3 regions of the Kytococcus sedentarius DSM 20547 genome follow, and region 3 is predicted to be linked to each of the others. Evidence: predicted binding sites of a transcription regulator. Region 3 holds the regulator's gene; each other region holds the start of a gene.

Region 1 (10,569 bases), 610 kb from region 3:
CCGTTCTCCGCACCCAGGAAGTCGTAGTGGTCCGCGAAGTCGTTGCCGCTCTTGCCGGGCGTGACGAAGAAGTTGAGCTGCACCGTGTTCGCGGACCCCGTGGTGTCGATGACGCACTCGCCGCCCTTGCCGGTCTGGAAGTCGCAGGAGCTGGTCTGCTTGTTGCAGGCCGTCAGACCGGTGGCGAGCAGGGCGGCCACCGCCACCAGGGCGGGGATGCGGGCGTGTCGAGTCATGGGGGCCTCCTTCGGCCCCCAGTGCGCCGGACCGGCGGGGCGTGCGGGGCGGGGCGGGGCGTGCGGCCGCTCTCACCGGAGGTACCGCCACCCGGGTGGCAGAGCCGCGCCAGATCACCGCCCCCCGCACACCTCGTGTCGCGCGGGATCCGACGGGCAGGACTGAGGCGGCGGGAGCTGCGGCAGCGGCGGCCACTGCCTCAAACTGTCGTCCTTCCGTCCAACCTGCCGCATGTGCACGCGTCAGGTTGGACGAGGTGACGACAGTTTGCGTCACCGGCTGTCCCGATGGCGACGGGTCATCAGCGGGCCGATGACGTCGTAGGTGGTCAGCATCAGCAACAGAACCGGCACGGAGCCGGTCCAGGTAGCCACCTCCTCATCGGTGGCCACCCACGCGATCCACTACGCTCCCTCGCGTCTACTTGCATCACTAACTTGCACCTGCAAAACTGCCCCCATGAACCTCGGCCCCGCCTTCGACCTCCACCTGCTCGTCCAGGCCATGGACGGCGCCGCCGACCGCATCCTCAGCCGTGAGCTGGGGCTGGGGTACCGCCGCTTCCTCGCCCTGGTGGTCACCGACTCCGCCGGGCCCCTCACCCAACGCGCGCTGGCTGAGGAGCTCGGCACCACCGAGGCCTCGGTCAGCCGCATGGTCCGCTCGCTGGAGGACGCGGGCCTGGTCACCGTCACCCCATCGGGCACCGGACGCGCCCGCCACGTGACGCTCACCGACGCCGGGCGCGACCTGCGCACCCGCGCCGACGCACTCCTGGAGGGGTCCTTCGAGCAGGCCGTCGCCGGCTCCGGGGTGGACCTCGCCGAGTACCAGCGGCAGACCCGCCTACTGCGCGACGCCCTCGGAGGCACCTGATGGACACCACCTGGACCACCCTGCTCGTCACCCACACCCTCGCCGCATCGATCGCCCTGCCCCTGGGCGCCTACCAGCTCTGGCGCCGCCCCCGCGGCGACGCCCAGCACCGCCTCATCGGGCGCGTCTGGGCGGTGCTGATGCTGTACGTGGCGGCCAGCTCCTTCGGCATCACCGGGCTGAACGGCTCGTCCTGGAGCGTGCTGCACGCCCTGTCGGGCGCGACGATCGTCAGCGTCGTCGCCGGCGTGTGGGCGATCCGCCGGGGCAACTTGCGCGGCCACCTCGGCTCGATGCGGGGAGCCTGGTTCGGTCTGCTCGGCGCCTTCGTGTTCGCCGTGGCCGTGCCGGCCCGCCACATCCCGCAGCTCGCCGTGCATGACCCCGCGGCGCTGACGCGGTCGGTGGTGCTGGTGGCCACGGCGGCGGGGTTCGTGGTGCTGGCGGGGCGGTTCAGTGGGCGGCGGAGCGAGGCCACAGCGCGGCCCACATCCCGCTGACCACACCCACCTCTTGCCCAGCGGGACCCAGCGGACCAGACTGGGGCGACACCCGGCATCGGACCCGGGCCCGACCCCAGGAGCACCCATGCTGGCAGCCCTCTTCGCCCTGCTTTTCGGCTTCCTGATCTTCCTGCCCTGAGGCGGTGGGGGCGGCGGCCAGGTCGCGCTGTCAGACTCACCCCATGACGTCCTCGCCCGCCGCGCCCCACGACCACCCGCACGGGCCCGGCCACGGCCAGGCGCCCGCATCGGAGCACCCGCCCACGAGCGTGGAGCACTGGGACGAGCGGTACTCCGGCGAGCCCACTTGGAGCGGCGAGCCGAACGGCGCGCTGGTCGCGGAGGTGGCGGGCCTGACGCCCGGGCGGGTGCTCGACATCGGATGCGGTGAGGGCGCCGATGCGGTGTGGCTCGCCCAGCAGGGCTGGGAGGTCACCGCGCTGGACATCTCCCCCAACGCAGTCGCGTTGACGCAGGCGGCGGCGGAGCGGGTGGGGGTGTCGGTGACGGGGGTGGCGGCTGGTCTTCTGTCGGCGGACCTGCCGGCCGCGGGGTTCGACCTGGTGAGCGCGATGTACCCCGTGCTCGAGCGGACGCCTGACCGCGCTGTGGAGCGGAAGCTGACGTCGCTGGTGGCGCCGGGCGGGACGTTGCTGTTCGTGCACCACGAGGTGGACCCGGCCCACGTGCACGAGGGTTTCGACCCGACTCGCTTTCTCGACCCCGCGGCGGTGCGGGCCTCCTTGGGTGACGAATGGGAGGTGGTGGTCGATGAGGCGCGGCCGCGTCACGTGGCCGGCGGCGCCGGGGCGGGGCACACGGTGGACCTGGTGGTGCGCGCCCGGAAGCGGTGAGGGGTGCGGGCACGACGGTGGCACCGGAGGGCGAACCTGGCGAACTGGACTCACCACCCGACGCACCACTGGTACCCGACTCACCGGACCCCGGCGAGGTGCCAGTCGAATCCGCGCTCGTCGGGCCACCCCAGGCCGTGCTGCTCGACGAGGAAACAGGGTCCTGCGCCTCACCCGAACAGGCCCCGTTGTCCACAGAACCAGGAGATGGCACCTGGCGCCCCAGGCACTCGTCCACATGTTCTATCGACGGCTTGTCATTGTCGCCCCTGTGTACTATTCTGATGGCAGTCGGTCGGGCAGGGGGTTCGGCCACACATCCTGGGGAGGGGGCGACCATGGACGATCTGTTCAGCACAGCGCGCGCCACGACGCCCACCGCGCCCGGGGATCTCGACCCGCGATCGCAACGAGCGACCGGTGGCAGCCCGGCGCCCAGAACGGATGCACCCGGCCTAGACCCCACCGCGACCAACCCTCTTCCCGACTCCAGCAGCGTGCCGCACCCGGCCATGGTGATTCAGCAGCTCTGCGCGGAGGCCAACGCGACGGTCGATGCCCTTCTCGATGCCGTGGCCGACCTCGGGGCCCGCGCCGACACCCTGGACAGTCGTGACCTGGAGTGGTTGGTCCGGGAGGTCCAGACCCTGGTCAACCGGCACGACCGAGTCCGCATCCGCGCCCTGGACGTCGTCCGCGCCACCCGCGAAGCCGGCAACGCCCACCACCTCGATGACGCACAGTTCACCGCCGGGCGCACCCGTACCAGTGCCCGCCAGGTGGGGCGCGACGCCGACCTCGCGAAGGCGCTGGGCAATCACCGGCCCGCCCCCAGGGACCCAGCGGCTGACCCTCGGGGAGGTCGCACCCCGGGCACTGACGCGACTGGTCTGGGTGACACTCCCGCCGGCGACGGACAGCTCGATGAGGGCCAGCCCGCCCACTCGCCGACCGCCCAGGCGTGGGACGCCGGGCTGATCAACCGGGAGCAGGCGCTGATCATCACGCAGGCCCTGGAGAGCCTCCCCGACCACCTCACCGAGGAGCAGCGCTCGCGGGTGGAGACCGGACTGGTCTCGAAGGCCCAGCACCTGTCCCCTGCCAAGCTGCGCAGGGCCGCCAAGCGCGCCCTGGCAGAGCTCGATCTTCCAGACGCTGAGGTCGACGAGCACCACAACGACGTGGTGCGCACCGAGGAGCAGGCCGCCTGGGAGGCAGCGTCGTTCTGGATGAAGGACAACCACGACGGCACGTGGTTCGGCCAGTTCACCCTGCCTGACCTGCAGGCCCACATGCTCAAGAAGGCGCTGGACACCCTGACCAGCCCCCGACGTCGCAGCAGCACCAAGGACAGCGGCACATACCCGGGGACGGGCGGTGGCGAAGCGGGCGGGGGCCTGCCGGGCACCGCCTGCGCTGACACGGTGGGCACCACTGGCGCCGCGGCACCCAGCGCCAGCGACGGAGCGATGGGCGCGCACGGGACGGGCGACGCACGTTTCGACCGGCAGCTGCGCGACCAGCAGCGCGGTCAGGCCTTGGCAGAACTCATCGACCACTTGCCCACCGACAAGCTCGGCTCCAAGATCAACGCGATCCTGCTGGTGACCACCGACCTGGAGACCCTCCGCGGAGAGGTCAACCGAGTGGGAATCACGGACACCGGGAACGAGGTCTCGGCCGCAGAGGTACGGCGGCTGGCCAGCAACGCGGGCACCATCCCCGTCGTCATGGGCGGTGACTCCATCCCGCTGGACCTTGGTCGACAACGACGCTTCTTCAACGATGCTCAAAAGGCAGCCCTCGCCGCGAAGTACGACTCCTGCGCCGAACGGGACTGCGAACGACCCTTCGCCTGGTGCGAGATTCACCATGACAACCCGTGGTCACCGAGATACGGGCCAGGTGGTCAACTCCTCCATCCCGGGGGAGGGAGGACGGACCTCTCCAACGGAATCCCTCTGTGCGGCAGGCACAACCGCCTCGTAGAACATCCTCACTACAGCCACACCACCACGCGGGACGCGAGCGGCATGGCCACCATCACCTTCACCCGCCGCCGCCAGGGCGCCACATGCTGACCTCTTACCGCCGACAGGCGCATCGCACGCCCGTGGCCCCGGGGTGCACGTCGGTGTACTGGTGTCCCGCACGACGGGCGCATCGCACGCGCGTGGCCTCGGGGACGCCCACGGCCTTGGGGTGTCCACCGCCACTCGACACCCATGGCCTGGCCCCGCACCGGACCCGGGGAATCCCGCGGGCCCCTTTCACGGTGGGACAGGACGGCCTAGCCTCGTGACCCCGACCCGAGGAGCACCCATGCCCCGCACGGACGACCTGCAGGACCCGGCAGGACCGGCCCCGGACGACGAGAGACTCACGGCGGACGCCGAGGCCATCGCCGAGGACCTGGTGACCTTGCGACGCGAGCTGCACCAGCTGCCTGAGGTGGGACTGCACCTCCCGGAGACGCAGGCGAGAGTCCTGGCAGCGCTCGAGGGTCTTCCACTGGAGGTGACCACAGGGAACACCACGACCTCGGTGGTCGCCGTTCTGCGCGGTGAGCACCCTGGCCCGGCGGTGATCCTGCGCGCGGACATGGACGCCCTGCCACTTACCGAGCAGAACGACCTGCCGTACCGGAGCAGCAACGGCGCGATGCACGCCTGCGGCCACGACCTCCACACCGCAGCGCTCGTGGGAGCGGCGCGTTTGCTCAGCGAGCGCCAGGAACAGCTGCACGGCAGCGTGATCCTGATGTTTCAGCCCGGTGAGGAGTCCCTCGGCGGCGCGACGTACATGCTCGAGGAGGGGCTGCTCGACGCCGCGCGCACCGGGGAGACCGCTACCCGCCCCGCAGGTGCCACGCACGACCAGGTCGTCGCCGCCTACGCGCTGCACGTCTTCCCCGGCGAGCGCGGCCGCATCGAGTACGCCGTCGGCCCCGCGATGGCCAGCAGCAACCGGCTCTACGTCACCATGCACGGCGCGGGCGGGCACGGCTCCCAACCGCACCTGGCGACCGACCCGGTGCCCGCCCTGTTCGAGTTCGGCACGGCCCTGCAGGCCCGCATCACCCGCGCCTTCAGCGTGTTCGACCCCGTGGTCGCCACCGTCACGCAGCTCAGCGCGGGCGATGCGGTGAACGTCATCCCACCGTCGGCCCGACTCGGCGCCACGGTGCGGACGATCTCGGACGAGGCGCTCGACGGCATCGAGGCCGAGGCCCACCGGGCGGCCGAGAACATCGCGCGGGCCCATGGCTGCACCGCTGAGGTGGATTTCGTACGCCAGTACCCGGTCACCCACAACGACCCGGACGCCACAGAGCAGGCCGCAGGGTGGCTGCGGGAGCTGTTCGGCGACGAGGCCGTCACCCGCCACCCCACGCCCCGGATGACGGGTGAGGACTTCTCGTTCGTCGCCAACGAGGTGCCGGGCGTGTTCCTCTACGTCGGCGCCTCGCCGGACGACGTGGACCCCGCCACCGCCGCGTTCAACCACTCGCCACTGGTGCTGTTCGACGATGCGGTGCTGCCCACCATGGCGGCCACGCTGAGCCACCTCGCGCTGCGGCGACTGGCGGGCTGAACACCACGCCGCACCGGCCGACGCACCGGCCGTCGCACGGCTCAGTCCACCCGCGGGTAGCTCCCGACCAGCTTGAAGAACACCGCGGAGCTGCGCAGTTCCTCCAGCGCGGCGGCCACGCCCGGTTCGGCGGCGTGCCCGTCGACCTCGATGAAGAACAGGTACTGCCACAGCACGCCGCGCATGGGACGGGACTCGAGCTTCGTCATCGAGACGCCGTGCTCGGCCAGGGGGCGCAGCATCGCCAGCAGCGCACCGTCACGGTCGGTCTTCGGCGGCGACACCACCAGGCTCGTCCGGTCGTGCCCACTGGGCGGCGGCGACTCGTGCCCCAGCACCAGGAAGCGCGTGGTGTTCTCCGGGTCGTCCTCCACCCCGGAACGCCACACCTCCAGCCCGTACAGCTCCGCCGCCCCGGCCGGCCCGAGCGCCGCGACGTCGTGCACGCCATGCGCCGCCAGCTCGGCCACCAGACGCGCGGCCTCGGCGTTGCTGCTCACCGGCACGCGCTCGGCATCGGGCAGGTGGCGCGTCAGGTACTCCTGGCACTGCGCCAGCGCCTGCGAGTGCGCGAACACCCGCCGCACAACCGGTCCCGCGCCCGCACCCGCGGGCGCGCGCCCCATCAGGTGGTGCACGATCCGCAGCCGCACCTCCCCCACGGCCTCCAGCGGCGACCGCGACAACAGGTCCAGCGCCCGCCCCACAGCACCCTCGGTCGAGTTCTCCACCGGCACCACCGCGTAATCGGCCTGCCGCGCTTCCACCTCGCGCAGCACCTCCTCCAGGCTCGATGCGGGCACCGTCACCGCCGCCCCGCCGAAGTGCCGCACGGCCGCCTGCTCGGTGAACGTCCCAGCCGGCCCGAGGTAGCTGACCGTCAGCGGCCGCTCCACCGCCAGGCACTCACTCATCAGCTCACGGAACACACGGCGCACCGCATCGTCCGGCAGCGGTCCGGGGTTACGCTCCACCAGGCCGCGCAGCACCTGCGCCTCGCGCTCGGGGCGGTAGGCGGCGGCGGTCCCCTTGATCGTGCCGATGGCGCGAGCCTGCGCCGCCCGCGCGTTCACCAGCCGCAGCAGCTCGCGGTCGATGCGGTCGATCTCCGCACGGTGCGGCGCCAGCCGGGCGGCGAGATCGTCCGCCGTCGATGCCGTGGGCGCGCCACCCGGGGTCGGCGAACCCCCCTCGTCCGCCCCGCCCGCCAGCGCCTCCGAGGCCTCCTCCGCCGTGGCGGCCCGCAGCGCCTTGGCGGCCGAGAGCAGCTCCCGGCTCTCGGCGAGGAACCCCTCGGAGTGCCCGGCGAAGTAGTCGCGCACCGCCTCGAACTCGGCGACAAACCCGTCGCGGTCCCCCGACCGCAGTCGCTTCACCAGATCACCCAATGTCTCGTGGAAGTGTTCCAGCAGTTCGAGATTCGACTCGGAGGCGGTGATGATGTCGTGGTACAGCTCGGCGTCCTGGGCGAAGAGGCGGCCCACCATCATCAGCTCGGTGCGGTAGATGGGCGAGCTCAGCGCGAGCAGCCGGTCCAGATCGGCGCCCTCCCGCCGCAGGTCCACCCCGTAGGCCACGGTCACCGTGTGGCGCAGCGCCTGGATGATGCCCATGAGCCGGTCGTGCTCGGCCGCCTCCACGGTCTCCACCCGGCACCCCCACCCGGCGATCCGGTCGAGGATCCAGCCCACCTCACCGCGCCCGGGGCTGTGCACCACCACTTCTCCGGCGGGACCGGCCACGTCGGGACCGAACATCGGGTGCAGGCCGGCGACCGGCCCGGTGTGAGCGGCCAGCATCGCGGCCAGGGCGGGGGCCTTCACGGACGTGAGGTCGGCCAGCACGGCATCGGGGCGCAGCGGGGGCAGGGCGGCGATGACCTGCTCGGTCACCCGGATCGGAACCGCCACCAGGACGAGGTCCGCCGTCGCGAACGCCGCCGCGTCGGGGTCACCCGCCGGACCCTCCGACGCGCTGGGCCCACCGGACGCGCCACCACCGGGCGCACCAGCGGGAACCCCCGGCGCAGCCGGGTCGATGACGTGCACCAGGTCGCCGCCGCTGCGGAACCACTCGACGAACCGGGAGCCCAGCGCACCGGCACCCCCCACCACGACGATGCGGCGGCCCTGTTCGGCGATGGTCGACGCGGCGCTCTGCATGGCGGGAGTCTAGAAGGCGGCTAGTACCACACGGCCATCCCCTAGCGCGCGGCCCGGCACCCCCGTACCGGCTCGTCCTCGAGCGTCACGTCGAGCCACCGGGCGGAGTGGGTGAGTGCCCCGGAGCTGAGCACGTCGGCTCCAGCGAGGGCGAGCGCGCGGGCCGGGGAGTGGCCACCAAGCTCGCCGGCCGCGGAGGGCTCTCCGGCCGCAGGGGCGACCCCACCAGAGACCTCCACCACCGGGTGCAGGCCCGCGGCCCGGAGCAACGCCACGGCACCGGCCACACCATCGGGCCCCATGTTGTCCAGCAGCACGACGTCCACCACCGGCCGCGCACCGGCATCGAGTCGGCGCCGCTCGAAGGCCGCCAACTCGCGCAGCTGGTCGAGCGTGTCAACCTCCACCTCGATGCGGACCATGTGCCCCGGCGCATCCGGCCCGGAGGCGAGCCGCTCCAGCACCGCCGTCACCCCGCCGGCCAGGGCGATGTGGTTGTCCTTCACCATCACCGCGTCGTGCAGCCCGAGGCGGTGATTGGCTCCCCCGCCGTGGCGCACCGCGCGCTTCTGCGCCGCGCGCAGGCCGGGGACGGTCTTGCGGGTGTCCACCACCTGCGCGCCAGTGCCGGCGACCTCCTCCACCAGCCGAGCCGTGGTCGTGGCGACACCGCTGAGCAGCCCCAGGAAGTTCAGCGCCACCCGCTCACCGGTGACGATGCCGCGGCTCGGCCCCGCCACACGCACCAGGTGGGCACCGGGGGCCACGCGGTCTCCGTCGGCGGCCAGGAGCTGGACGGTCAGCCGAGGGTCCACCTGCTCGAACGCGGCCACCACGAAGTCCAGCCCGGACACCACGCCGGCCTCTCGCGCGACGACCACGGCGGCACCGGTGGCGTCGGCGGGGATGGTGGCGCGGGCGGTGACGTCGCCGATCTCGCCCACGTCCTCGGCCAACGCAGCGGCCACCAGGGCGTCGACGTCGCGCGGTCGCGGGGAGCCGTGCGTGGCCGAAGGGCGAGTCGCGCCGGCGGAACAGGTGTCAGCGGTGCTCATCGGCCCACCCCCGATGCGGTGAGCGTCGCCCCGGGTGCCACGCAGGCCTCCGCGGCGGCGGACTCCAGCGCGACAGCCCCGGGCGCAGCAGCCCCTGGTGCGGCGGGATCAGGCGCACCCCACCGGTGGCCGCCGACCGATTCCGCGCGTCGCAGGGCGGATCGCAGCAGCAACCGGGCGACGAGGGCGTCGTCACCGGGGCGGTCGGCCAGTGCGGTCAGGGCGTGCTGGACGCCGTCACGCGTCCGGACCACCCCGGCGTGCACGGAGAGCAGCTCGCTGACCACCGTGTCGGGCCCGAGAACGTGCCGGCGGCTGGCCGGGTCACCGGTCACTGCGCTGGCGGGTGGGGCGGCATCGCGCGGCGTGCCGGCCAGGGCCAGGTCTACGGCGTCTGCCCGGATCGTGCGGTGGGGCGCCACGGGCGAGCGCCACCCGTCGTGCCAGGCAGCCAGCGGGTCCGCGGGCGGGCGGCACCTGTCATCGGCGGCGTCGGCGGCATGCGAGGCGTCGGCGGCGTCGGCGCTGCGAGGACCGCCCCCCGACCACGCGGCCAGGTCCTCCGCCGCAGCGCGGCCGGTGGTCACGGCCTCGAGGAGTGAGTTGGACGCCAATCGGTTGGCCCCGTGGAGCCCGGTGCACGCGACCTCACCCACGGCCCACAGACCGGGCACGTCGGTGCGGGCGCGGGCGTCGGTGAGCACGCCCCCCATCGAGTAGTGGGCCGCGGGGCAGACCGGCAGCGGGTCACGGCGCGGGTCCAGGCCGGCTGCGGCGGCGGTGGCGGACAGTGCGGTGAAGCGGTCGAGGTCCGGCACGGCGCGGCAGTCGAGCTCCACCCGTCGACCGGCCCGTCGCTCGGCGTGGACGGCGGCCGCGACCACGTCACGCGGGGCCACCTCGTCGACGAAGCGATGCCCGTCGCTGAGCAGCACCGCCCCGGCGCCGCGGAGGGCCTCGGTGAGCAGCGGCAGGCGGCCGAGGGATGCGGCGGCCTCGGTGAGCAGCGGCAGGCGGCCGAGGGATGCGGCGGTCTCGGCGCTGCCCAGGGCTGGCAACGTCCTACCGGTCGCGGCTGCCGGCGTCGCGCCTGCCGGCGTCGCGGCCAGGTCCAGGGCGGTGGGGTGGAACTGCACGAACTCCAGGTCCGCCAGACGCGCGCCGGCCCGGGCGGCGAGTGCCAGGCCCGCACCCCGAGTGGTGGACGGGTTCGTGGTCAGCGCGTACAGGCCTGCGTAGCCCCCGGTGGCCAGCACGACCCGGTCGGTGGCGATCCGGTGCGTGCCCC
Region 2 (10,569 bases), 1.2 Mb from region 3:
GGCCGTGCGGAACAGCCCGGGTTCGGCCCGTGCGGCCTCGATGTAGCTGCGACCCACCGCGGTGAGGTGCGCGGCCCCATCGGCCCGGGCGGGCAGCGCGGCGCGGGCGGCGTCCATCGCGCGGGCCATGGCCGCCTGGCCCCGGAAGGTGACCTCCTGCACCAGGGCGGCGCGGTCAGCGAAGTGGCGGTAGGCCGCGTTCGCACTGACGCCCACCTGGCGGGTGAGCGCCCGCATCGTCAGTGCCTCCGGACCTTTCTCCCGGGCCACGGCCTCTGCCTGCTCGATGAGGGCGGCGCGCAGGTCGCCGTGGTGGTAGCCCCCGCGCGGGGCGGGGTTCTCACCGGGATCGGATGGGGGGCTTGGCACGGGACTCCTTGATGTGTACGGTGAACACATCCTACATGTGGACACCGTTCACATTCCTCTGAAGGGACCTGCACCATGACCGCACGCACCACCACCCAACACCCCGGGACACCCGTGTGGCGCGACTTCTGGACCACCGACCCGGAGGGCACGGCGCGTTTCCTCACCGAGGTGCTCGGCTGCACCATCCGTGAGAACGGTCCCGAGCCCGGGTACTCCGTCGCCGAGCTGCCGCAGGGCGCGGTGTGCGGCATCGGGCCGGCCACCGCCGAGGAGGCGCCCACCGACATCGCTGCGCTCTTCCTGGCGAGCGACGACGTGGACGCGACCCACGCGCGGGCGCTCGAGCTGGGCGCCACAGAGGCGATCGCGCCGATGGACGCCGGCCCCACCGGGCGCTTCTCCACCGTGGTCGACCCCACCGGGGCGCTCGTCTCGTTCTGGCAGGCGGGTGAGCAGACCGGCTACGCCGCGGTGGACGAGGTCGGCTTCCCCTGCTGGCAGACGCTCTACTCCACCGATGCGGATGCAGCACGCCGCTTCTACGGCGAGCTGTTCGGCATCGAGTTCGGGGACGACATGCCCGGGTACCCGATCGGTGGGTTCGGCGAGGACGCGCTCTTCGGCATCGGGCCAGAGGCGTCCTCCTCGCACTGGATGCAGTACGTGATGGTGGAGGACCTCGACGCGACGCTCTCCACGGCCGTCGCGCTGGGCGCCACCGAGACGCACCGTGACAGCGCGCCCTTCGGTGCGTGGATCGACCTGCGGACGCCCGGCGGAGCGGCCTTCGGGATCTTTCAGACGACCGACGAGCAGGGAGAGAACTGATGACCGCACGGACCAGCACCCAGCGACCCGGAACGCCCATCTGGCGGGACTTCTGGACCACCGACCCGGAGGGGACGGCCGAGTTCTTCCGGCAGCTCTTCTCCCGGGAGGTCGAGCCCGGACTGATCGCCATGGACATCCCCGCTGGTGGCCCGGAGATGGGCGGATACACCACGGCCCAGATCGACGGGCGCCATGTATTCGGCATCGGCCCGGCACTGCCGTGCGGGGTCGACGTGGCCGCGGTCTTCTTGGCCACCGACGATGCCGACGTCACGCACGCGAAGGCCCTGGAGCTGGGGGCGACCGAGGAGATTGCGCCCACCACGGTGCCGGACCATGGACGTTTCTCGGCGATCGTGGACCCCGCCGGGGCTCTGGTGGCCTTCTACGAGAGCCACGGGATGCTGGGCTACGGCGCCGTGGACGAGCTGGGCTTCCCCTGCTGGCAGGACCTGCTGACCCCGGACGTGGCGGCCGCCGAGGCGTTCTACGGCGAGCTGTTCGGGTTCAGCTTCGACCACCAGATGGCGCCCTACTCGGTGGCGCAGCTGGGTCAGGACGGGATCTTCGGCATCGGCCCGCTGGAGGCCGGCGAGGAGGCGCTGTGGGTGCAGTACACGCTGGTGCCGCAGCTGGACCCGGTGCTGGCGAGGGCGCGGGAACTCGGTGCCGGGCAGGTGGGTGAGGTGATGGACCTCGGCTTCGGCCGCTCGGCGCACCTGACCACCCCGGCGGGTGCGGCGTTCGGGCTGTTCGAGGGATCCGAGGAGATGCAGACCCAGATGGAGGCCGGCCAGTGACGCAGCCGATGGAGGTGACCACGGTCTTCGTCACGCGCTACGTGGCCGACCACGACGAGATGGCCCAGTGGTACGCCCGGTTCCTCGGGCGCACGTGGGACGCCGAGCCGATGCTGAGCTGCCGCGAGTGGCACCTGGGCCAAGAGGTGTTCTTCCAGGTCATCCACGACCCGGACCGCGCTGGGGAGACCAGCTTCGCCTTCGGGGCCCGCGATCTCGCGGGCGAGGGTCGACGCCTGACCGAGATGGGGCTCGACCCGGCCTCGTCCGGTGACGTCGCCGGCTTCGACGACCTGCGGTGGATGCCGCTGACCGACCCCGAGGGTGTGGAGACCGGCGTGCTGAACGCCGGCGGCGTGCGGGAGGGCTGATCGTGAGCACCTGGTCCTGTGGTTACACGGTGTACGTGGACGCCCCCGCCCAGCGGCTGTGGACCGCCCTGACCGATGCGGAGGAGACGGCCATCTGGTGGCGGCACTCGTCGGTGTCGGACTGGCACGTCGGATCAGACTGGCAGCACGTCCGGGTAGACGGTAGCGGCACGGTGGACGGCACCGGGACCGTCCGGGAGGCCTCGGCACCCCATCGATTGGCGTTCACCTTCCCGAACGCGGGTGACTCACGGGTTGCCTTCGACCTCGCCGAGCACCAGGGCATCACCAGGCTCACTCTCACCCACACCGTGCTGCCTTCCGAGCACCTGCGCGATGCCGTGGCCAGGGTGTGACCGGCCATCCTGTCCAACCTGAAGACATGGGTCGAGACCGGCTCACCCATGTCCGTCTTTCCCCTCGACATGCCGCAGGAGGGGGCATGACGCAACGCACTCGCATCCACAACCTGCACGTCTCGCTCGACGGGTACGCCGCGGGCACCTTCATCACCCGGGAGAAGCCGTTCGGCGACGCGCTGGAGCTGATGGCCGGATTCGATGGCCGCTTCATCCACGGGATGAGTGACGTGGACGCGCCGCTGACCCTTGAGCGCGCGATGACGACCCTCTGGAGCCAAGGCATCGGCGCCGAGATCATGGGCCGTGGCAAGTTCACGCCGGAGACTGGGCCGTGGACCGACGAGGGCTGGCGTGGGTGGTGGGGCGAGGAGCCCCCGTTCAGCACGCCGGTGTTCGTGATGACCCACCACCCTCGGGAGTCGATGGAGTTCGCGAACGGGACGGTGTTCCACTTCGTCAGCGGACCTCCGGCCGAGGTACTGGACCAGGCCAAGGGTGCTGCAGGGGGTCTCGATGTCCGCATTGGCGGCGGACCCACCTCCGTGAGGTCGTTCCTGGCGGACGACCTGGTGGACGTCATGCACACGGTGACCGTGCCCGTCGTACTCGGCGAGGGCACCCCGCTGTGGGACGGGCTGGGAGGACTGCAACGGCGCTTCAGCATCGAGGCGGTCGGTTCATCGGACGGGGTGGTGCACCACCTGTGGAACCGGTGGCCCCGCGGGGTCGAGAACGCCTCCGGTGAAGCGACGCCGCGCACCGGAGGGACCTGAGCCATGCAGATGCTGTTCCTGCACGGAGCCGGTGGGTTCCAGGAGGACCGGGAGCTGGCCGAGCGGCTGACTGGCGCAGTCGGGGCTGAACTGCAGATGCCCGAGTGCCCAGACGAGGACATGTCCTTCGAGGCGTGGGCATCGGTGGTGCGCCCGGCCGTGGGATCCCTGGGCGCGGACGATCTGGTGGTGGGCCACTCCTTTGGCGGATCGATCCTTCTGGGTGTGCTGGCCGAGGCGGCGCCTGAGGTGCGGCGCGGGCTCGTGCTCGCCGCGCCCGACTGGGGTGTCAGCGGGTGGGACGTGGCCGAGTACGCCCCCTCCGGGCCACCGCAGGGCGTCCGGTTGTCGCTGCACCACTGTCGGGACGACGAGGTGGTTCCCGTGGCCCATTTCGCGGCCCTCGCAGAGTCGGTGCCCGGCGCGGCAGCGCGCGTGCACCCCATCGGAGGGCACCAGTTCGCGGGGCTGGAGGGCGACCTGATGAGGGAGATGACGCGGTGACGACACGACGTGAGGCCCCGCAGGCGACGTGGCCGATGGTGCACGCGGCACGCGGCGCGCTCGTGAGCGACCTGGAGCGACTGCAGCCCGCACAGTGGGGTCATCCCACCCTGTGCGACGACTGGGACGTGCGCCACGTGACGGCACACCTCACGGCGGCCGCGTCAACCGGGCGCTGGTCCTGGCTCCGGAGCATCGCTGCCGCCCGCTTCCGGCCGGACGTCCACAACGACCGGCGCCTGCAGGAACACCTGGGCGGGTCGACGGAGGACACCTTGGGACGCTTCCGAGCCGTCGTGGACGCCACGGTCGCGCCAACCGGCGACATCGCGGCATGGCTGGGAGAGGTGGTGGTGCACGCCGAGGACATCCGCAGACCACTCGGCCTGGAAGACACGAGTGACGCCGATGCCGTTGCTGCCGTGGCCGCCTTCTTCGCCGCTCGCGACTTCGCCGTCCCGAGTCGCAGCCGCACCAAGGGGCTGCAACTCCATGCAACGGACAGCCCTTTCCACAGCGGCACGGGACCGTTGGTCGAGGGCCCGACCCTGTCCCTGGTGATGGTGATGGCTGGGCGACGCTCGCACCTGGACGGGCTCACCGGCGCGGGGGTCGATCAACTGGCCGGCCGGTTGGAGGACTGATGACGAGCGACATCCGCAGTGGACGGGGCGGCCCTCAGGGCGCTGCATGTGCGGACGTGACCATGGTCCCGGTGGCCGTGAACCAGCGCGAGGCCTACCTGGCCTTCGAGAAGCGGATGGCCGAGGTCTACCGCGACCACGGAGCCACGCAGGTGACCCACTACTGGCACTCCGGGCCGCCCGCGAGGCAGGAGGACTTCCATGCCACGGGGGCCTCCCCCGCATCGGCCTCCCCCGGCCTTGCGGGTGTGGTCGGGGCAGGCCCCGGAGAGGCGGTCGTCGTGACGGTGACACAGTGGCCCTCCAGGGCGGCACGGGATCGGGGGACAGCCGCGGCCACGAGCGACCCGCGCGTCCTGGCGACCCTGGATGAGGAGCCGGTGTTCGACGGGCGCCGCGTCATCGGGGAGACCTTCGAGGTCGTGAGTCGTCCCTGAACCCCGTCGTCCGATGGAGTGTGACGGCTAGCATCGCGGCGTGCCCGACCACCACCCTGCCGGCGTGATGCCGCTCGGCGTGCCCTCTTGGCGGGCAACGGAATCGATGCCGCAGCTGGGTCAGGACGGCATCTTCGGCATCGGCCCGCTGGAGGCCGGCGAGGAGGCGCTGTGGGTGCAGTACACGCTGGTGCCGCAGCTGGACCCGGTGCTGGCGAGGGCGCGGGAACTCGGTGCCGGGCAGGTGGGTGAGGTGATGGACCTCGGCTTCGGCCGCTCGGCGCACCTGACCACCCCGGCGGGTGCGGCGTTCGGGCTGTTCGAGGGCTCGGAGGAGATGCGTGAGCAGATGGAGCAGGGCTGAGCCATCCGCATGCTCTTCGCCCACGGCGCCGGCGGGTACGACGAGGTGAAAGGCCGGGCGCTGGGCGTGGTGGCGCGGCGTCGCCGCCGCGCGCTTCCGCCCGGACGTCCACAACGAACACCGACTGCGTGAGCACCTCGATGGGTCCCCGACCGAGACGCTGGACCGCTTCCGGCAGGTGATCGACGCCACCGTCGCCCCCACGGGTGTTCTCGGAGCCTGGCTGGGTGAGGTGGTAATGCACTCCCAGGACATCCGCCACCCCACTTGCCCCCCCTCGCGTGGCTCTATGCTCCACTGACTGGGGCTCACTCATACGACACTCCTGCGCCTCACGGCGACCCTCACCCCCCCAGCAACATTAGGTGGAGCAAACATCGCGATGGGCGCTCCACCCCGAGGATCGACATGAAGGATGGTGCGCATGAGCCGCAAGACCGGTGTGAGAGATCTGTTGGCGCTGGGGGTCGTGACGACAGCGGTCCTGGCAGGGTGCTCGCAGGACGACTGCCAGGCCGGGAGGGAGACCCCCACGGAGGTGGTCTCCGCGCTGCTGACCGAGACGGGGCCCGAGGCCACGGTGGAGTCGGTCTGTGAGTACTCCGGCGAGGGGTTCGAGTCCAAGACCAGCGACTGGTTGAACGCCGTGCGCGAGCAGGCCGGGGGCGCTGACGCGGCCTCGGATCTCACGGTCCGCGAGCTGACCGGGGAGCAGATGGCCCGCAACCACCAGGTACAGGTCAGCGACGCCGACGGCCCGGTCGCGACGGTGACCGTGTGGGACGTCAGCGAGGACGGCGACCGCTACCTCGTGCAGCCCCACGACGAGGACATCCCCCGCTGAGCAACGGCCCCAGCGCCCCTCGAGGCCTTGTGGTCCCCCACCCGGGGCGGCCGGGCCTCGTTGGCCACGCTCACCCCATCAGGACGACGTGGCCGCCTTCAACGCGCGGCCCGTGGCCGTGTCCGCGGCAGTGAGCTCGGCGGGGGTGCCGGTGAAGACCACCTCGCCGCCCTCGTGGCCGGCACCCGGCCCCACGTCGATGACGTGGTCGGCCTGGCTCACAACGTCCAGATTGTGCTCGATGGCGATGACGGTGGCCCCGCCCTTCACCAAGCCCTGCAGCATGTCCACCAGCTTCGCGGTGTCGGCCATGTGCAGACCAGAGCTCGGCTCGTCGAGCACGAAGATGTCCGACTCCTTGAGCTGCGCCGCCAGCTTCAGGCGCTGACGCTCACCACCGGACAGGGTCGGCAGCGGCTGGCCGAGCCGGATGTAGCCCAGCCCCACGTCCAGCAGGCGCCGCAGGAGCGTCTTGGCCTTGCCCGTGGTGAAGACCTCCACCGCCTCGGCCACCGACAGGTCGAACACGTCGGCGATGCTCATGCCCCGGAACGCGTACTCCAGCACGTCGTCCCGGAAGCGCCGCCCGCCGCACACCTCACACGGCGTGGGTGCCGCGTTCTGCAGCGCGATCTCGGGGTAGATCACGCCAGCCCCCTTGCACTCGGGGCAGGCGCCCTCGGAATTCGGGCTGAACAGGGCCGGCTTCACGCCGTTGGCCTTGGCGAACTCGCTCCGGATCGGGTCGAGCAGACCCGTGTAGGTCGCCGGGTTGGAGCGCCGCGAACCCTTGATGGGTGACTGGTCGATCACCAGCACGTCGCCCCGCTTTCCAAGACTGCCGTGGATCAGCGAGCTCTTGCCCGAGCCCGCCACCCCGGTCACGGCCACGAGCACCCCGGTGGGCACGTCCACATCGACGCCCTTGAGGTTGTTCGTGGACGCCCCGCGGATCTCCAGGTGCCCACTGGGGGTGCGCACCTCATCGCGCAGGGTGGGGCGGTGGTCCAGGTGCTCGGCGGTCACGGAGTCGGTGCCGGCCAGGCCGTCGAGGGGGCCGGCGTAGACCACCTCACCACCGGTGGTGCCCGAGCCGGGGCCGATGTCGATGACGTGGTCCGCTGCCGTGATCACCGCAGGCTTGTGCTCCACGACCAGGACGGTGTTCCCCGCATCGCGCAGGGAACGCAGGAGCCCCACCATCTGCTCGATGTCGTGCGGGTGCAGGCCGGCCGTGGGCTCGTCGAAGACGTAGCTGATGTCGGTCAGGCTGGACCCCAGGTGGCGCACCATCTTGATGCGCTGCGCCTCGCCGCCGGAGAGGGTCGACGAGGTGCGGTCCAGCGAGAGGTAGCCCAAGCCGATCTCGACCATCGCCTCGAGCATCCCGGTCAGCTTGGCCAGGGCCGGAGCGAGGCTGGGCTCGTCGAGCTCCTTGACCCACTGCGCCAGCTCGTCCACCTGCATCGCCGTGGCCTCAGGCAGGGTGATGCCGTGCACGGTGGCGGTGCGCGCGGCCTCGTTGAGGCGCGTGCCGTGGCACTCCGGGCAGGGGGCGGTGGTGGCGATGGCGTCCTTGTAGGCCTTGATGTGCGCCTGCTTGGGCTCGCGGTCGCCGAACCAGGTGCGGCGGATGCGGGTGACCATGCCCTCGTAGGTCATGTTGATGTCACCGATCTTCACCTTGGTGGCGTCCTGGTACATCAACCAGGCCCACTCGTCATCGGAGTAGTCGGCGACCTTCTTCGCCGGGTCGAGCTTGCCGCTCTCGGCGAAGATCCGCCATCCCCAGGAGTCGACGGGGTAGCCGGGCACCAGGAGCGCCCCCTCATCGAGGGAGAGGGAGCGGTCGACGATGAGGTCCTCGTCCAGGCTGGCGACGGTGCCGATGCCCTCGCACGCCGGGCACATGCCACCGATGACCTCGAAGGTGGCCTTCTCGCCCTTCTTCGTCTCACCCTTGGCGTTCTTCTTGTCGACCGTGAGGATGCCGGAGCCCGAGGCGGAGGCGACGTTGAAGCTGAAGGCCTGGGAGCCGCCGACGTGGGGCTCGGACAGGTGGCTCCACACGATACGCAGGAGCGCGGCCGCATCGGTGGCGGTACCGACCGTGGAGCGCGAGTTGGCGCCGATGCGCTCCTGGTCGACGATCACGGCGGCCGAGAGGTTCTCCAGCGAGTCGACGTCCGGGCGCGGGTTGGCGGGCATGAACTGCTGGACGAAGGACGGGTAGGTCTCGTCGATGAGGCGGCGGGACTCGGCGGCGAGCGTGCCGAAGACCAGAGAGGACTTGCCGGAGCCGGACAGGCCCGTGACCACCGTGAAGCGGCGCTTGGGGATGTCGACGTCGATGTTCTTGAGGTTGTTCACCCGGGCGCCGCGGGCGCGGATGGTGTCGTGGCGGTCGGCGGTGTGGTTCTCGGTCACGGAGCCAGCGTAGGGGCGGGCGGCGACAACCTCGCGGGCGACGCTCACCGCATCAGGGCAGCGGGCGCTTCATGCCCACGGGGGAGGAGGTGGTACGGGTCGGCGTCGATGCCTGCGAAGGCGGCCTCGTAGGGGCGGGGTCGTCGGCCTCGCGGGTGGCACCGAGGGGGGTGGGTTGTCCACAGCACGGGGTGGGGTCCCGGGGGCCCGTGAGCACTCGTCCACATGTTCTATTTCGGGCTTGCATTGTGTCGGTAGTGTGTACTAGAGTGGGGGTAGTTGGTCGGACAGGAGGTTCGGCCGCCGAGGCGCTGAGGGGGTGCGTCCATGGACCTGGTCGACGGGATCGGCACTCGGGGTGCGCCCACCACGAGTGGTGCGGGTGACGGGCTCCGCGGGGCCGGGGGTGTGGTGGGCGACCCGCACGCCGTGGTCCGGGTCGCGCTGGAGCAGGCCAACAGCGCGGCCGACCGGCTGATCGATGCGGTGGCCCAGCTCGGCGCCCACCCCGAGGCCCTGGACGCGGCCACCCTGGAACGGTTCGTCCAGGACGTGCAGCGCCTGGTCAACCGGCACGACCGGGTGCGGGTGCGCGCTCTGGACGTCGTGCGCCGTACCCGGGAGGCGGGCCACGCCCACCACGACGACGATGCCCAGTACACCTCCGGACGCACCCGTACCGACACCCGCCGGACACACCACGACAACACCCTGGCCCGGGCCCTCGGCAACCAGCCGCGCCCGCCCGCTGCCGGGCTGCCGGGTGGCGCGGATGGTGGTGCGGGGTCCGGGCTCGGTGACGATGCGGGGGCGGCGCCCCAGCTCGGTGACGGCGCGGGCGCGGGGTCGGCCCAGTCCCCCACCGCACAGGCCTGGGACGACGGGCTGATCAACCGTGATCAGGCGCTGATCATCACCCGCGCCCTGGACGACCTTCCCGACCACCTGTCCACCGAGCAGCGCCTGGCCGTGGAGACCGGCCTGGTGGCCAAGGCGCAACGCATGAGCCTGACCCGGCTGCGCAAGGCCGCCCAGCGCGCCCTGGGCGAACTCGACCTGCCCCAGGAGCAGGTCGATGCCCACCACAACGAGCTCGTGCGCAACGAGGAGAACGCCGCCTGGGAGGCCGCGAACTTCTGGATCACCGACCGCGGCGACGGCACCATGTACGGCCAGTTCACCCTCCCGGTCCTCCAGGGACGCATGCTGGAGAAGGCCCTCCACGCCCTGACCTCACCCCGCCGGCTCGCCCACAAGAAGCGCGCACGGGCCGAGGGGACCGGCCTCGAGGGCGCCTCGTGGAAGGACACCCAGATCGACTGGGCCCACGAGCGCGGCAAGGCGCTGGCCGAGCTCATCAACCACCTCCCCACCGACAAGCTCGGCTCCAAGGTCAACGCCATCCTGCTGGTCACCACCGACCTGGAGACCCTCCGCGGGGAGACCGACCGGGCCGGCGTCACCGACACCGGGGACGCCGTCTCCGCAGAGCAGACCCGTCACCTGGCCGCGAACGCCGGGATCATCCCCCTCGTGATGGACGGCGCGTCCCAACCCCTGGACCTCGGCAGGCAACGGCGGTTCTTCACCGACACCCAACGAGCAGCCCTGGCCACGAAGTACACCTCCTGCGCCGAACGGGACTGCGATCGGCCCTTCGCCTGGTGCGAGATCCACCACGACCGCCCCTTTCACCCCCGCCGCGGACCCGACGGGGAACTCCTCCATCGCGGTGGAGGCAGAACCGACCACGCCAACGGAATCCCCCTGTGCGGTCCACACCACCACCGCACGGAGGACCCCCGCTACACCTACACCACCACCCGCGATGAACGGGGCG
Region 3 (10,569 bases):
TACTGCACGGAGGTGATGTCGTCGCCGCCGAGGTCCATGTCGAAGCCCGCGTCACGCAGGGCGCGGATCTTGTCCTCCTCGCGCGCCTTGGTGTCGATGAACTCCACGATGTCCGGGTGGTCCACGTCCAGCACGACCATCTTGGCCGCACGACGGGTGGCGCCACCGGACTTGATGGTGCCCGCCGAGGCGTCGGCACCGCGCATGAAGGACACCGGGCCCGAGGCGTTGCCACCGGAGCTCAGGAGCTCCTTGGAGGAGCGGATGCGCGAGAGGTTCAGGCCGGCGCCGGAGCCACCCTTGAAGATGAAGCCCTCCTCGCGGTACCAGTTCAGGATCGAGTCCATGGAGTCGTCCACGGACAGGATGAAGCAGGCCGACACCTGCTGCGGGCTCTTGGTGCCCACGTTGAACCACACCGGGGAGTTGAACGAGAAGATCTGGTGCAGCAGCGCGTAGGTGAGCTCGTGCTCGAACACCAGCGCGTCGTCCTCGGTGGCGAAGTAGCCGTGCTTCTTGCCCGCCCCCACGTAGGTGAGCACCACGCGGTCGATGAGCTGCTTCAGCCCCGTCTCGCGGGCGGGGGTGCCCACTGCACCGCGGAAGTACTTGGTGGTGACGATGGTGGAGGCGTTCGCCGACCAGAAGGACGGGAACTCGACGTCCTCCTGGCGGAAGATCACCTCACCGGTCTTCCAGTTGGTCTGCTCGACCGTGCGCTTCTCCCAGGTCACCTCGTCGTAGGGGTGCACGCCGGGGGTGGTGTGGATGCGGTTGATCGTCAGTCCACCGCCCGACTGCTGGGTCGCTGCGGGAGCCTGTGTGGTGTCGGTCATGACCTCTCCTGTGTGGGGCGGGTGGGCGGCCGGGCCGCCGGGTGTCTCTTCGGGTGGGTTCGTGCAGGGGGGCGCGATGCGGTGAGCGTGTCAGCGAGCGCCGACAACCTCGGGCTCCGTGGCGCCCGGTGCCGGGCCCTCACGGGTGGCGTCCTGGCGCAGCTCGGCGATGGCGTCCTCGAAGTCCGCCAGCGAGTCGAAGTTGCGGTACACCGAGGCGAACCGCAGGTAGGCCACGAGGTCGAGCTCGCGCAGGACGGGCAGGACCGCCATGCCGATCTCGTGGGCGTCGATCTCTGCGTGGCCACAGGCGCGGATGTTCTCCTCCACCTGCTGGGCCAGCAGCATCAGCTGGTCGTCGGTGACGGGCCGTCCCTGGCACGCCTTGCGCACCCCGGACATCACCTTGTCGCGCCGGAAGGGCTCGCTGGCCCCGGAGCGCTTGACCACGCTGAGGGTCGCCGACTCGATGGTGCCGAAGCGGCGCTCGCAGGCCGCGCACTGGCGCCGCCGACGGATCAGCGTGCCCTCGTCCTGGACGCGCGAGTCCACCACCTTGGTGTCCTCGTGGCGGCAGAATGGACAGTGCACGGAAACCCCTAGTTTGCGCGAAATGTGGCTTATCTTGTGGTCCTGAGCAGTTCCGACCACTAGATGTAGAGACTACGGGTCGATGGGGCGTGGTGCAAGCAGCGGCCGGGGACGACTGGGTCACACCCGCCAGGAGCGCACCGGCGCACCGATGCACACCCCCGGCAGCGGCGCGTCGCACCCCGTGGACCGCACCGGCGGGTCACCACGTCGGGACGGTCATCTCCTCGGCCCGGAAGTCGAGCTCCACCCCGTCCTGGGTCACCTGCACACCGGTCCACCGCAGGCCCTCGAAGGTCGGCAGGTAGACGTACGTGGACACCCGCGGCAGGAGCCCGTCGATGACGTCCTGGGGGACGTCCACCTCATCGAGGCTGGCCTGGGCGTCCTGCAGCCCGAGCTGGCCGGAGCGGCTGTCCACGACCGGCCGCCCGGTGACGCGGACCGGGAGCCGCTCCCCCAGGACGCCCACCTGGGTGGTGATCGTGAGCATGCCGTCGTCGTCGCCGGAAAGCTCCACCCCGGTCACGCGGGAGAGGTCCTCCCACCGGGTCGCCGCCCTGCCCGAGCCGCTGCCGATGACGACCTCGCCCCCGGCCAGGCCGCGCACGTCCTGGGCCACCACGTCGACGTCCAGCACGATCTCCTCGGCCAGCACGGTCGCCACGGCGCCGTCGACCTGCCCGGTGATGCGGTCGTAGTCGTCCCGCACGACCTGCCAGGTGGCCGGCCAGCCCTCCACGTCCGCCGTCACCCGCCCGTCGGCCACCTGGCCGACCTCGGACTCGATACGGTTCTCCACGTACTGGCGCAGGAAGACGTCACCCACCACCAGCCCGAGCACGACCGCCAGCAGCACCACGAGGCCGATGAGGCGGCGACGCGTGAACCAGGGGCTCACCGGCGCCTCCACAGGGCCCACGACAGGCCCAGCGTGGTGAGCGACAGCACACCCACCGCGCCGGCCAGCAGCGGCACCAGCCACGCCGGCCCCGTCTCCCCCGAGGCACCAGCGGCCCGGGCGTCGCCGTCACCCGACCCACCCTCGGGGCCGTCGCCCGCGCCCGTGGAGGTGTCCGCCGTGGGCTCCGCGTCCCCCGAGGGCGACACGGTGGGCCCGGCCCCCGGGTCGTCGCTGGGAGGCGGGTCTACCCACGGCTCGGGGGGCGGCCCCGACGGCTCCTCCGGGGCCGCAGCCGCCTCGCCCACCAGCCGGGCGAGCTCCTCGGCGGCGGTCCGCACCACGTCGGTGCTGTAGCCGCCGTGGACTGGGCGGGCGGCGGCGAACTCGTCCTGCATCGAGCTCGATGAGGTGAGCATCCGGCTCATCGCCGGGGCCGCGTCGCACACGAGGTCACCCTCGCTGCACACGGAGAGGATGCGGGAGTACAGCCGGGCGGGCACCACCTCGTGCGCGGTGTTCAGGGTCCCGGCGATCACCCCGTTGGAGACCTTGCCCTCGTGCAGGGCGAAGACCTCGTCCACCAGGTTGTGCACCGCCTCGCGCCGCGTGGTGTCGTCACCGGGGCGGGCCTGCGCGCGCAGGTAGGTCAGCGTGGCCGCCAGACCGATGGCGGGCGTGTCCACCTGGCCGTCGACCTCCCGGGCGTTCTGCCCCGGGTGGTGGGCAGGGTTCCCGAGCAGCAGCGCGCCGGCGAGCGTCGAGCTGTCCGCGCCGCCGGCGACGGCCCGGGTGATCACCTGTGCGCCCTGCGAGAAGCCCACCAGGAGCACCTGCTGGCCCGGGCAGCGCCGGGCGCTCTGGCCAAGCACGCGGGTGAGCTCCTGGGAGCCCTCCTCCACCGAGTCGAAGTAGTCCGAGCTGGGAGGGGCCGGGTCCAGCACGTGCGCCTCGAGGTCGTGGGTCCCCAGCGTGTGCGGGGACACCGCCGGGTAGTCCAGCCAGATCTGGTTGGCGGGCCGGTCGAGCTCCTCGGACAGGATCGTCCGCACACCCTCGACCGTTCCGCCCCACGGGGCCTTCTCCCCCGAGCCGCGCACGCCGACGAACAGCACGTCCCGGCAGGGCAGCGAGTCCACGCCCCAGGAGGGCGTGGGGTCCGCGGACCACGAGGGGTGGGCTCCCGCCCGGTCCGCGGCGACGGGCACGGAGCCGGAGGGGGCCGCACCCGCGGGCGCCGCGCCGCCGAACCCCAGCCCCTGGACCACTGCTGCCAAAGAGAGTGCGACGGCTGCTCGACGGGCTGCCCGGCCGGGGCGCGCGCTCGCCCGGGGCACCCCCGAGGGGCCGGGCGCGGGACGTCGGCGAGCACTCACGGAACCCATTGTGGCGGTGTCGTCACCCGCCGCGCGAGGTTGTGTGGTGGAGTGGCGCCATGGACCTCGCGATGCCCGCTCCGAACGAGACCGACCGCCTGCACGCCATGACCCGCAACCGCGGGGACCAGGACACCATCACCGCCCTGTGGAAGGTCGGCTTCGCGCTGCCCCGCTGGTGGTTCCTGCCGGCCGGCCCGGAGGGCTCGGTCGCCCCCGCTGCCGCCGAGATCGAGGGCGTGATGATGCTGCTGGGCTTCACCAGCAGCGAGCGGGCGCGGCACTTCGCGGTGGAGCAGGGGATGATCGACCCCGAGCAGCCCGCCGACCTCCTGGCCAAGGAGCCCATCGAGATCGTCCGCGGTGCCGGGGACTTCCTCACCGCCGGCATCAAGGGTGTGGTGATGGACGTGCACATCTCCGGGTGGTTCGCACCGTTCGAGGGCCTGGGCCCGATGTGGCGTCGCGCCACCGGCACGCCCCTCGACTGAACACCCCCGCCGGCACGGCCCACACCCGTCCCGGTCGGTCGAGCACCGCCCAGGGCACCCAGGGCTCAGGGGCGCGGAACGACCAGCTCCTGGCCCGCCTCCACCTGCGAGGTGCCCAGACCGTTGGCCTCCTGGACCATCAGCACGCCCTGCTCCACCGGGATCCCCGGCAGGTGCTCGGCCGCCACGTGGCTCAGGGTCTCCCCGGGCCCGACGACGACCCGCTGCGAGCCGGCGTCCCCGCCGACCCCCGCGGCCTGCCAGGCCAGCAGGAGCACCACGACCACGGCCAGCGCGAGCCCCAGCAGCTGCCGGGCCATCCGGCCCCGGGCCGTGAGGCGCATGCGCGGCGCCGTCGTTCCAGCACGTCCGCCCGCGACAGCTCGTCGGCCGGCGGGCCTCATCTCCATCGTCATCGCAGTCATGCCATCTCCTTCGGTCGGGCGAACGGAACCCTCGACCCCGGGGACCGGTCCCTGTTCGAACGCGTCGTACGGGTCCATCCACAGGCTGAGACGTGTGTCCGTCGCAACTCTGTACGATGTGTAGCACAGGTGAGCGACGATCGCCAAGACACGCCCGAACGAATGTCCGCGCTGGCAGGCTTTCCGTCGTAGTCTGTGACCACACGGTTGGCGGGAGCTCGTTGCTCCCCACCTGGTTCACCGGGTCTCCCGGGGAGCGGGTGGAGCGATCTCCCGACAACACCCGAAGTCAAGCGGTGACCACCGACAACATCGAGGAATCGTTGGAATCTCAACGAATCGAATGAGGACCTGGTCCTCACGATGGCGGCGGCGTGATCCGGCCACGACGGACGACGACCGCCTCGACGACCCGCGAAGGGGGAACACCATGGCCATCCGGAAGAACGAGCCCGGGCTGCGGAACACCGAGCCACTGACCGAACGACAGACGCGTGTACTGGAGGTCATCCGCCGCTCCATCGACGAGCGCGGGTACCCGCCGAGCATGCGTGAGATCGCTGAGCAGGTGGAGCTGGCCTCGGCCAGCTCCGTGCAGCACCAGCTCAACGCCCTGCAGCGCAAGGGCTACATCCGCCGCGACCCCAACCGCCCCCGGGCGCTGGAGATCCTCGATGCCGCCTGGCCCGGGGACCGCGGCTACCGCAAGCTCGACGAGGAGACCTGGGACCCGTCCGAGGCCGCGGACAACCACCCGCCGGCCTCGTACGTACCGGTGGTGGGGCAGATCGCCGCCGGCGGCCCGATCCTGGCCGAGGAGCACATCGAGGACGTCTTCCCGCTCCCCCGCCAGATCGTGGGCGACGGTGAGCTCTTCCTGCTGCGCGTCAAGGGCGACTCGATGGTGGACGCCGCCATCTGCGACGGCGACTGGGTGGTCGTGCGCCGCCAGCAGGCCGCCATCAACGGCGACATCGTGGCCGCGATGCTCGACGACGAGGCGACGGTGAAGACCTACAAGAAGGTCAAGAACCAGATCTGGCTGCAGCCGCACAACCCGCTGTTCGACCCCATCGACGGCAACGACGCCACCATCCTGGGCAAGGTCACCGCGGTGCTGCGTCGGGTCTGATCCCCACGCCGAGCACGTCGGCCACGGCCGCCAGGGTCGTGTCCACCATCGCGTCGATCGTGAGGCTCGCCTCGCGGTCGGCGCGGTGCCACCCCCGGGTGACCACCGCGACCGGCCCGCCGGCGCGGTGCACGTGCCGCGCGAAGCGGTAGCCGCTCATCACCTTCAGGCTCGAGCCGAGCACCAGCAGGCCGTCGGCGGCGTCCACCATCGCGTAGGCGTCGGCGACGCGCGGCTTGGGGACGTTCTCCCCGAAGTAGACGACGTCCGGCTTCAGCTCGTCCGAGCCGCAGACCAAGCACTCCACCGTGCGGAACGCGGCCACGGTCTCCTCGTCCAGTGCGACGTCACCGTCGGGCCGCACCTGCGCCCCGCCCAGCACGATGTCGCGGTGGTGCGGGTTCGCCGCGGCCAACCGCGCCTGGATGCTCTCGCGCGACTCGGCCGCCCCACAGACCAGGCAGACGATGGCCGAGAGCGTCCCGTGCAGCTCGAGCACGTCCGGGGACCCGGCCCGCTGGTGCAGCCCGTCGACGTTCTGCGTGATCACCCCGGTGATGCCTGCCACGGCACCGGAGACCACGCCCTCGGTCTGCAGCGCCGCCAGGAGGCGGTGCCCCGCGTTCGGCTGCGCCCCGGTGAACCGCTCCCAGCCCACGAAGGCCCGCGCCCAGTACCGGCGTCGCGACTCGGGGCCGGCGCGGAAGTCGCCGATCGTCATCGGCTGGACGCGGCGCACCCCATCGGGCCCGCGGTAGTCCGGGATCCCCGATGCGGTGGACATGCCCGCCCCGGTCACCACGGCCAGGCGGTGGCGCTCCAGCAGGCGGGCGAGCGCCTCGACCTCCTGCGGCGCGGCCTCCACCGGGGGCGGGAGCGTCACGACCGGCGCCAGCTCGGGGACGCCCTGGTCGCCCGACCCACCGGCGCCCGGCACCCCCTCAGCGGACACGACGCTCCCTCCCGGAGCGAGGGGGACGGCGCCCCAGCACGGACATGCGCCCCGAGCCCCGCAGCGCCCGCAGCGCCACGTCGGGATCGGCCACCTCGGGGTGCGGGTAGCGCGCCGGCGCGTCACGCATGATCAGCTGCGGGGCGTAGCGGCGCACCGCTGAGTCCGCGACCCCGTACCCGTGGCGCTCGATGATCTTCTGCTCGGCCTCGCTGAATGAGTCCATGTCCGTGCGGATCTGGTTGATCCGCACCGCCACCTCGATGGGGTAGCTCTGCGGCACGCGCGAGTCCATCGCCCAGGTCGCCCCCTCCAGGACCCCCCAGTTGAAGGCCGAGTGCAGCCACCGAAGCCGGGTGACCTCACCGCCGCCGGAGGCGATGGAGATCACGTGCAGGATCCGGCCCAGCGGCGTCCGGGCGCTGCGGGCGCGGAAGACCGCCCCCCCGTCGCTGACGAGCACCCCGGCGTGGTCGCGCCACACCGGCTCGAGGGCGAGATTGTCGTAGATCCCCCCGTCCACGAGCTGGATGGTGCGGTCGATGCGGGGCGCCGCAGCCGCATCGACCTGCCCCACGCGTCCCCCGGAGAGGTCGAACGCGGAGGCCTCGAGGTCGAACGGGGCGAAGTAGGGCGGGTAGGCGCTCGAGGCGGCGACCGCATCGGCGATGCGGAGCCCCGCCGGTGGCGCGCCGTACCCCAGCCGGTAGTCACCCACCCGGCCGTGCGGCGGGTGGGCGCGGGAGTCCGCGAAGGTCCAGTTCACGCCGTGGGCGAGCTCGGTGGCCTCCACCACCACGGCGGGCCCGCTGGTGCGGTGGCCGTCGCGCAGGTCGCGGGCCCACCAGTCGATGTGGTCGACGAAGCGGTCGGCGAGCGCGCGGGAGCTGGTGTCGGCCGAGCGGCGCACCTTGGGGCCGAAGCCGGACACCATCGCCCGGGTGCGCAGGTTCTGGCGCGTCAGGCGGCGCAGGGGTTCGGCCACGTACTCGTCGAAGCCGCGGACTCGCGGCGCGGAGAACAGCCCACCGGGCACGGTGTCGCCGCGCGGGAGCGGCGGGGCGGTGGGATCGGGTTCCACCAGGTCGGCGGAGTCGATGCTCTCGGACAGGTCGTGCGGGTCCGGCCACTCGAGGCGCGGGTCGGCCAGCAGCATCGCGGCGATGGACCCACCGGAGACGGCCGAGACGGTGCGGAGCTGCCCGAGCATCCCCAGCTCGTTCAGGCGGCGCAGTGCCCCGAGGTGGAACAGCGCCGCACGGAAGCCCCCACCGGAGAGGCACAGCGCGGTGCCCCGGCGCGGACCGCGCCAGCTGGGGCCGTGGTGCGCCTCGTCCCGGGCGGCAGCCATCTGCGCGCCGGCGGGGTCCGGAAGGTGGGTCTCGGGCACGGAAGCATCACACCACATCGGGCCCGTGCCCCGGGACGGCGACGGGGTGCCGATCGGTGTGGTGCGCCCCCTCCGGCAGCGCACCACACCGGACCGGGGCTCAGCCCCGCAGGGATCCCCCGGCAGTGGACGACACGAAGGGGGTGAGGACCCCCAAGGCGGCCTCGACGTCGGCCTGCGTGTTCCACACGTGGAAGCTCAGGCGCACTCCCCCGGCACGCTGCGAGAGCGTCAGGCCCGCGCGCGCAGCGGCCACGGCGGCCTCGTCGGGCAGGCCCAGGCTGACGATCGCCGAGTCGGAGTCATCCAGGCCCATCCCCCGCCGGAACGCGTTGGTGAGGGCCACCGAGTGGTCACGCAGCTGCGTCGCCGGCACCTGCACGAAGTCCTCCAGCGCCGCGACCGCCCCGGGCCACAGCGGCCACCCGGGCGAGACGTCGAAGCGGGAGGCGCGGCCGGAGAGCTGCATGGCCGGGCCGTACATGGAGTCCCAGATGACCTCGCCGGCGTACCACCCCGCGTTCACCGGGACCAGTGCCTCCATGGCCCGGTCCGAGACGGTCATGTATGCGACGCCGCGCGGGTGGCACATCCACTTGTAGGCCGAGCACACGGTGACGTCGACCGCCGAGGCGTCCACCGGGGACCAGCCGACGGACTGGGTGGTGTCGCACACGGTCAGGGCGCCGACTTCCGATGCGGCGCCCGTCACCTCATCGATGCCGGTGAGGCTCCCGCAGGCGGACTGGCTGTGGCTGAACACGACCGCGGCCGTGTTCTCGCCCAGCGAGGAGCACAGCTCCGCCCGGGGCACGGAGCGCACGGTGATGCGGCCGCCCTCGCGGGTGGGGTGCGGGCGGTCGGCCTGCACCAGGAAGGGGTAGACGAGGCTCGAGAAGTCGCCGTCCACCACGACCACCTCGCCCCCGTCGGGGACCCCTGCGGCGATCATGCCGGCGAACACGGAGGTCTGCGAGCCCGTGGCCACCCGCTCCGGACGGACACCCACCAGGCCGGCGTACAGGGCCCGCGCGCGCTCCACGTCGTCGTGGTAGGTCACCGGGGAGACGTCGCCGGTGGTCCAGCGCCGGGCGTCGCGCGCCATCGCCTCGGTGGTGGAGCGGGTCGGCAGGCCACAGGTCGCGGCGTTGAGGTAGCCCCCGGTGGTGGCGAACTGGTCGCGCAGCCAGGCGAGGTCGCGCGTCCCGGCGGCACCGGGGGCCGGCTGTGAGGCGTCGGAGGCCGACGGGGCAGCGGCGTGGACGGCGTCCACGGCGGGGGCCGACGGGGCAGCGGCGTGGACGGCGTCCACGGCGGGGGCGGAGGTGGGAGCGGCGACCATGACCCCATCCTCGGCGCTTGAGACGGATTACACAATGGCGCGACACTTTTCCCGCGCCAAACAAGAGGTTACAGTTGAGGGATGATTGACACGGCAGGGCTGCGCATCATGCGTGCCATCTCGGAGCAGGGGTCCTTCACGGCGGCTGCCCACTCACTGGGCTACACCCAGCCGGCCATCTCGCAGATGGTCCGGCGGCTGGAGGGACGTATCGGCACTCCTCTGGTGGAGCGCCAAGGACGGACCGTCCGGCTCACCCAAGCCGGGCAGGTCCTCGCCCGGCACGCTGTCACCGTGCTGAGCCTGCTCGACACCGCCGAGCAGGAGCTCAGCGCCCTGGCCGGACTGCAGTCCGGACGGGTGCGCGTGGCCGCGTTCCCCTCATCGAGCGCCGCCCTGGTGCCCCACGCCCTGCGCGACCTGCGCGCCGAGCACCCCGCCATCGAGATCCAGCTCACCGAGGCGGAGCCGCCGGAGTCGCTGGCCGCCCTGCGTGACGGCCGCTGCGACCTGGCCGTGGCCTTCTCCCACAGCGGCACCCCCGTGGGGCGCGAGGTGGACGACCTGGCCGGGCTGGAGATCCGCGACATCCTCACCGACGAGATGCTGATCGCCCTGCCGGAGGACCACCCCCAGGCGGGCGGCGACACCGTGGCCCTCGCCGCGCTGGCCGACGACCCCTGGATCGCTGGGTGCGCCCGCTGCCGCGGCCACCTGATGCACCTGGGCCAAGAGGCCGGGTTCATCCCCCGCGTCGAGTTCCAGACCGAGGACTACGTCGCGGTGCTGGGGCTGGTCTCCGCAGGGCTCGGGGCGGCGCTGGTGCCGCGGATGGTGCTGCGCCACGTCCGCCACGAGGGCGTGGTGGCGCTGCCGCTGAGCCAGCGCTCGGAGCGGACCATCCACGCAGTCACCACGGCGGACCTCCTGCGGGTGCCCGCCGTGGCCGCGATGATGGACTCGCTGTGCCGGGCGGCGGGCGAGATGGCCCCCGAGCAGGTCGTCACGGCCCGCGATGCCGGACACCCGACCACCGACGACCTCGCGGAGCGCTTCGGCGGCTGACGGCGCCACCGCTGTGATGGGCCGGTGACGGGCGGGCGCGCTCCGCCGGCGACTGCCGGTCACAAGCG

The links. Region 3 encodes LexA, which represses DNA repair genes until DNA is damaged. Its sites were predicted from a motif close to TCGAACANNTGTTCGA; they were not measured.
Region 1: a site for LexA is predicted at 2,701-2,716, ahead of KSED_RS11310 (HNH endonuclease signature motif containing protein). Genes of this name have one in related genera too.
Region 2: a site for LexA is predicted at 8,947-8,962, ahead of KSED_RS00935 (DUF222 domain-containing protein). Genes of this name have one in related genera too.

Annotation. Positions count from the first base shown of each region.
Region 1 covers NC_013169.1:2,392,948-2,403,516, forward strand. The annotation lists gene KSED_RS11290 (hypothetical protein) at 1-236, opposite strand, end outside; gene KSED_RS11295 (MarR family winged helix-turn-helix transcriptional regulator) at 697-1,113, shown strand; gene KSED_RS11300 (DUF2306 domain-containing protein) at 1,113-1,613, shown strand; gene KSED_RS11305 (class I SAM-dependent methyltransferase) at 1,799-2,470, shown strand; gene KSED_RS11310 (HNH endonuclease signature motif containing protein) at 2,983-4,551, shown strand; gene KSED_RS11315 (M20 metallopeptidase family protein) at 4,793-6,064, shown strand; gene tyrA (bifunctional chorismate mutase/prephenate dehydrogenase) at 6,106-8,226, opposite strand; gene nadC (carboxylating nicotinate-nucleotide diphosphorylase) at 8,268-9,281, opposite strand; gene KSED_RS11330 (FAD-binding protein) at 9,278-10,569, opposite strand, start outside.
Region 2 covers NC_013169.1:197,243-207,811, reverse strand. The annotation lists gene KSED_RS00995 (TetR/AcrR family transcriptional regulator) at 1-369, opposite strand, end outside; gene KSED_RS00990 (VOC family protein) at 445-1,200, shown strand; gene KSED_RS13275 (VOC family protein) at 1,200-2,003, shown strand; gene KSED_RS00980 (VOC family protein) at 2,000-2,374, shown strand; gene KSED_RS00975 (SRPBCC domain-containing protein) at 2,377-2,730, shown strand; gene KSED_RS00970 (dihydrofolate reductase family protein) at 2,817-3,509, shown strand; gene KSED_RS00965 (alpha/beta fold hydrolase) at 3,513-4,013, shown strand; gene KSED_RS00960 (maleylpyruvate isomerase family mycothiol-dependent enzyme) at 4,010-4,657, shown strand; gene KSED_RS13270 (DUF1428 domain-containing protein) at 4,657-5,094, shown strand; gene KSED_RS00950 (VOC family protein) at 5,135-5,458, shown strand; gene KSED_RS00945 (hypothetical protein) at 5,883-6,302, shown strand; gene KSED_RS00940 (excinuclease ABC subunit UvrA) at 6,381-8,729, opposite strand; gene KSED_RS00935 (DUF222 domain-containing protein) at 9,057-10,569, shown strand, end outside.
Region 3 covers NC_013169.1:1,779,818-1,790,386, forward strand. The annotation lists gene KSED_RS08410 (vitamin B12-dependent ribonucleotide reductase) at 1-836, opposite strand, end outside; gene nrdR (transcriptional regulator NrdR) at 927-1,427, opposite strand; gene KSED_RS08420 (LmeA family phospholipid-binding protein) at 1,630-2,328, opposite strand; gene KSED_RS13700 (cutinase family protein) at 2,325-3,704, opposite strand; gene KSED_RS08435 (hypothetical protein) at 3,764-4,195, shown strand; gene KSED_RS14915 (LysM peptidoglycan-binding domain-containing protein) at 4,261-4,620, opposite strand; gene lexA (transcriptional repressor LexA) at 5,051-5,752, shown strand; gene KSED_RS08450 (Sir2 family NAD-dependent protein deacetylase) at 5,727-6,704, opposite strand; gene KSED_RS08455 (patatin-like phospholipase family protein) at 6,694-8,094, opposite strand; gene KSED_RS08460 (aminotransferase class V-fold PLP-dependent enzyme) at 8,195-9,436, opposite strand; gene KSED_RS08465 (LysR family transcriptional regulator) at 9,518-10,501, shown strand.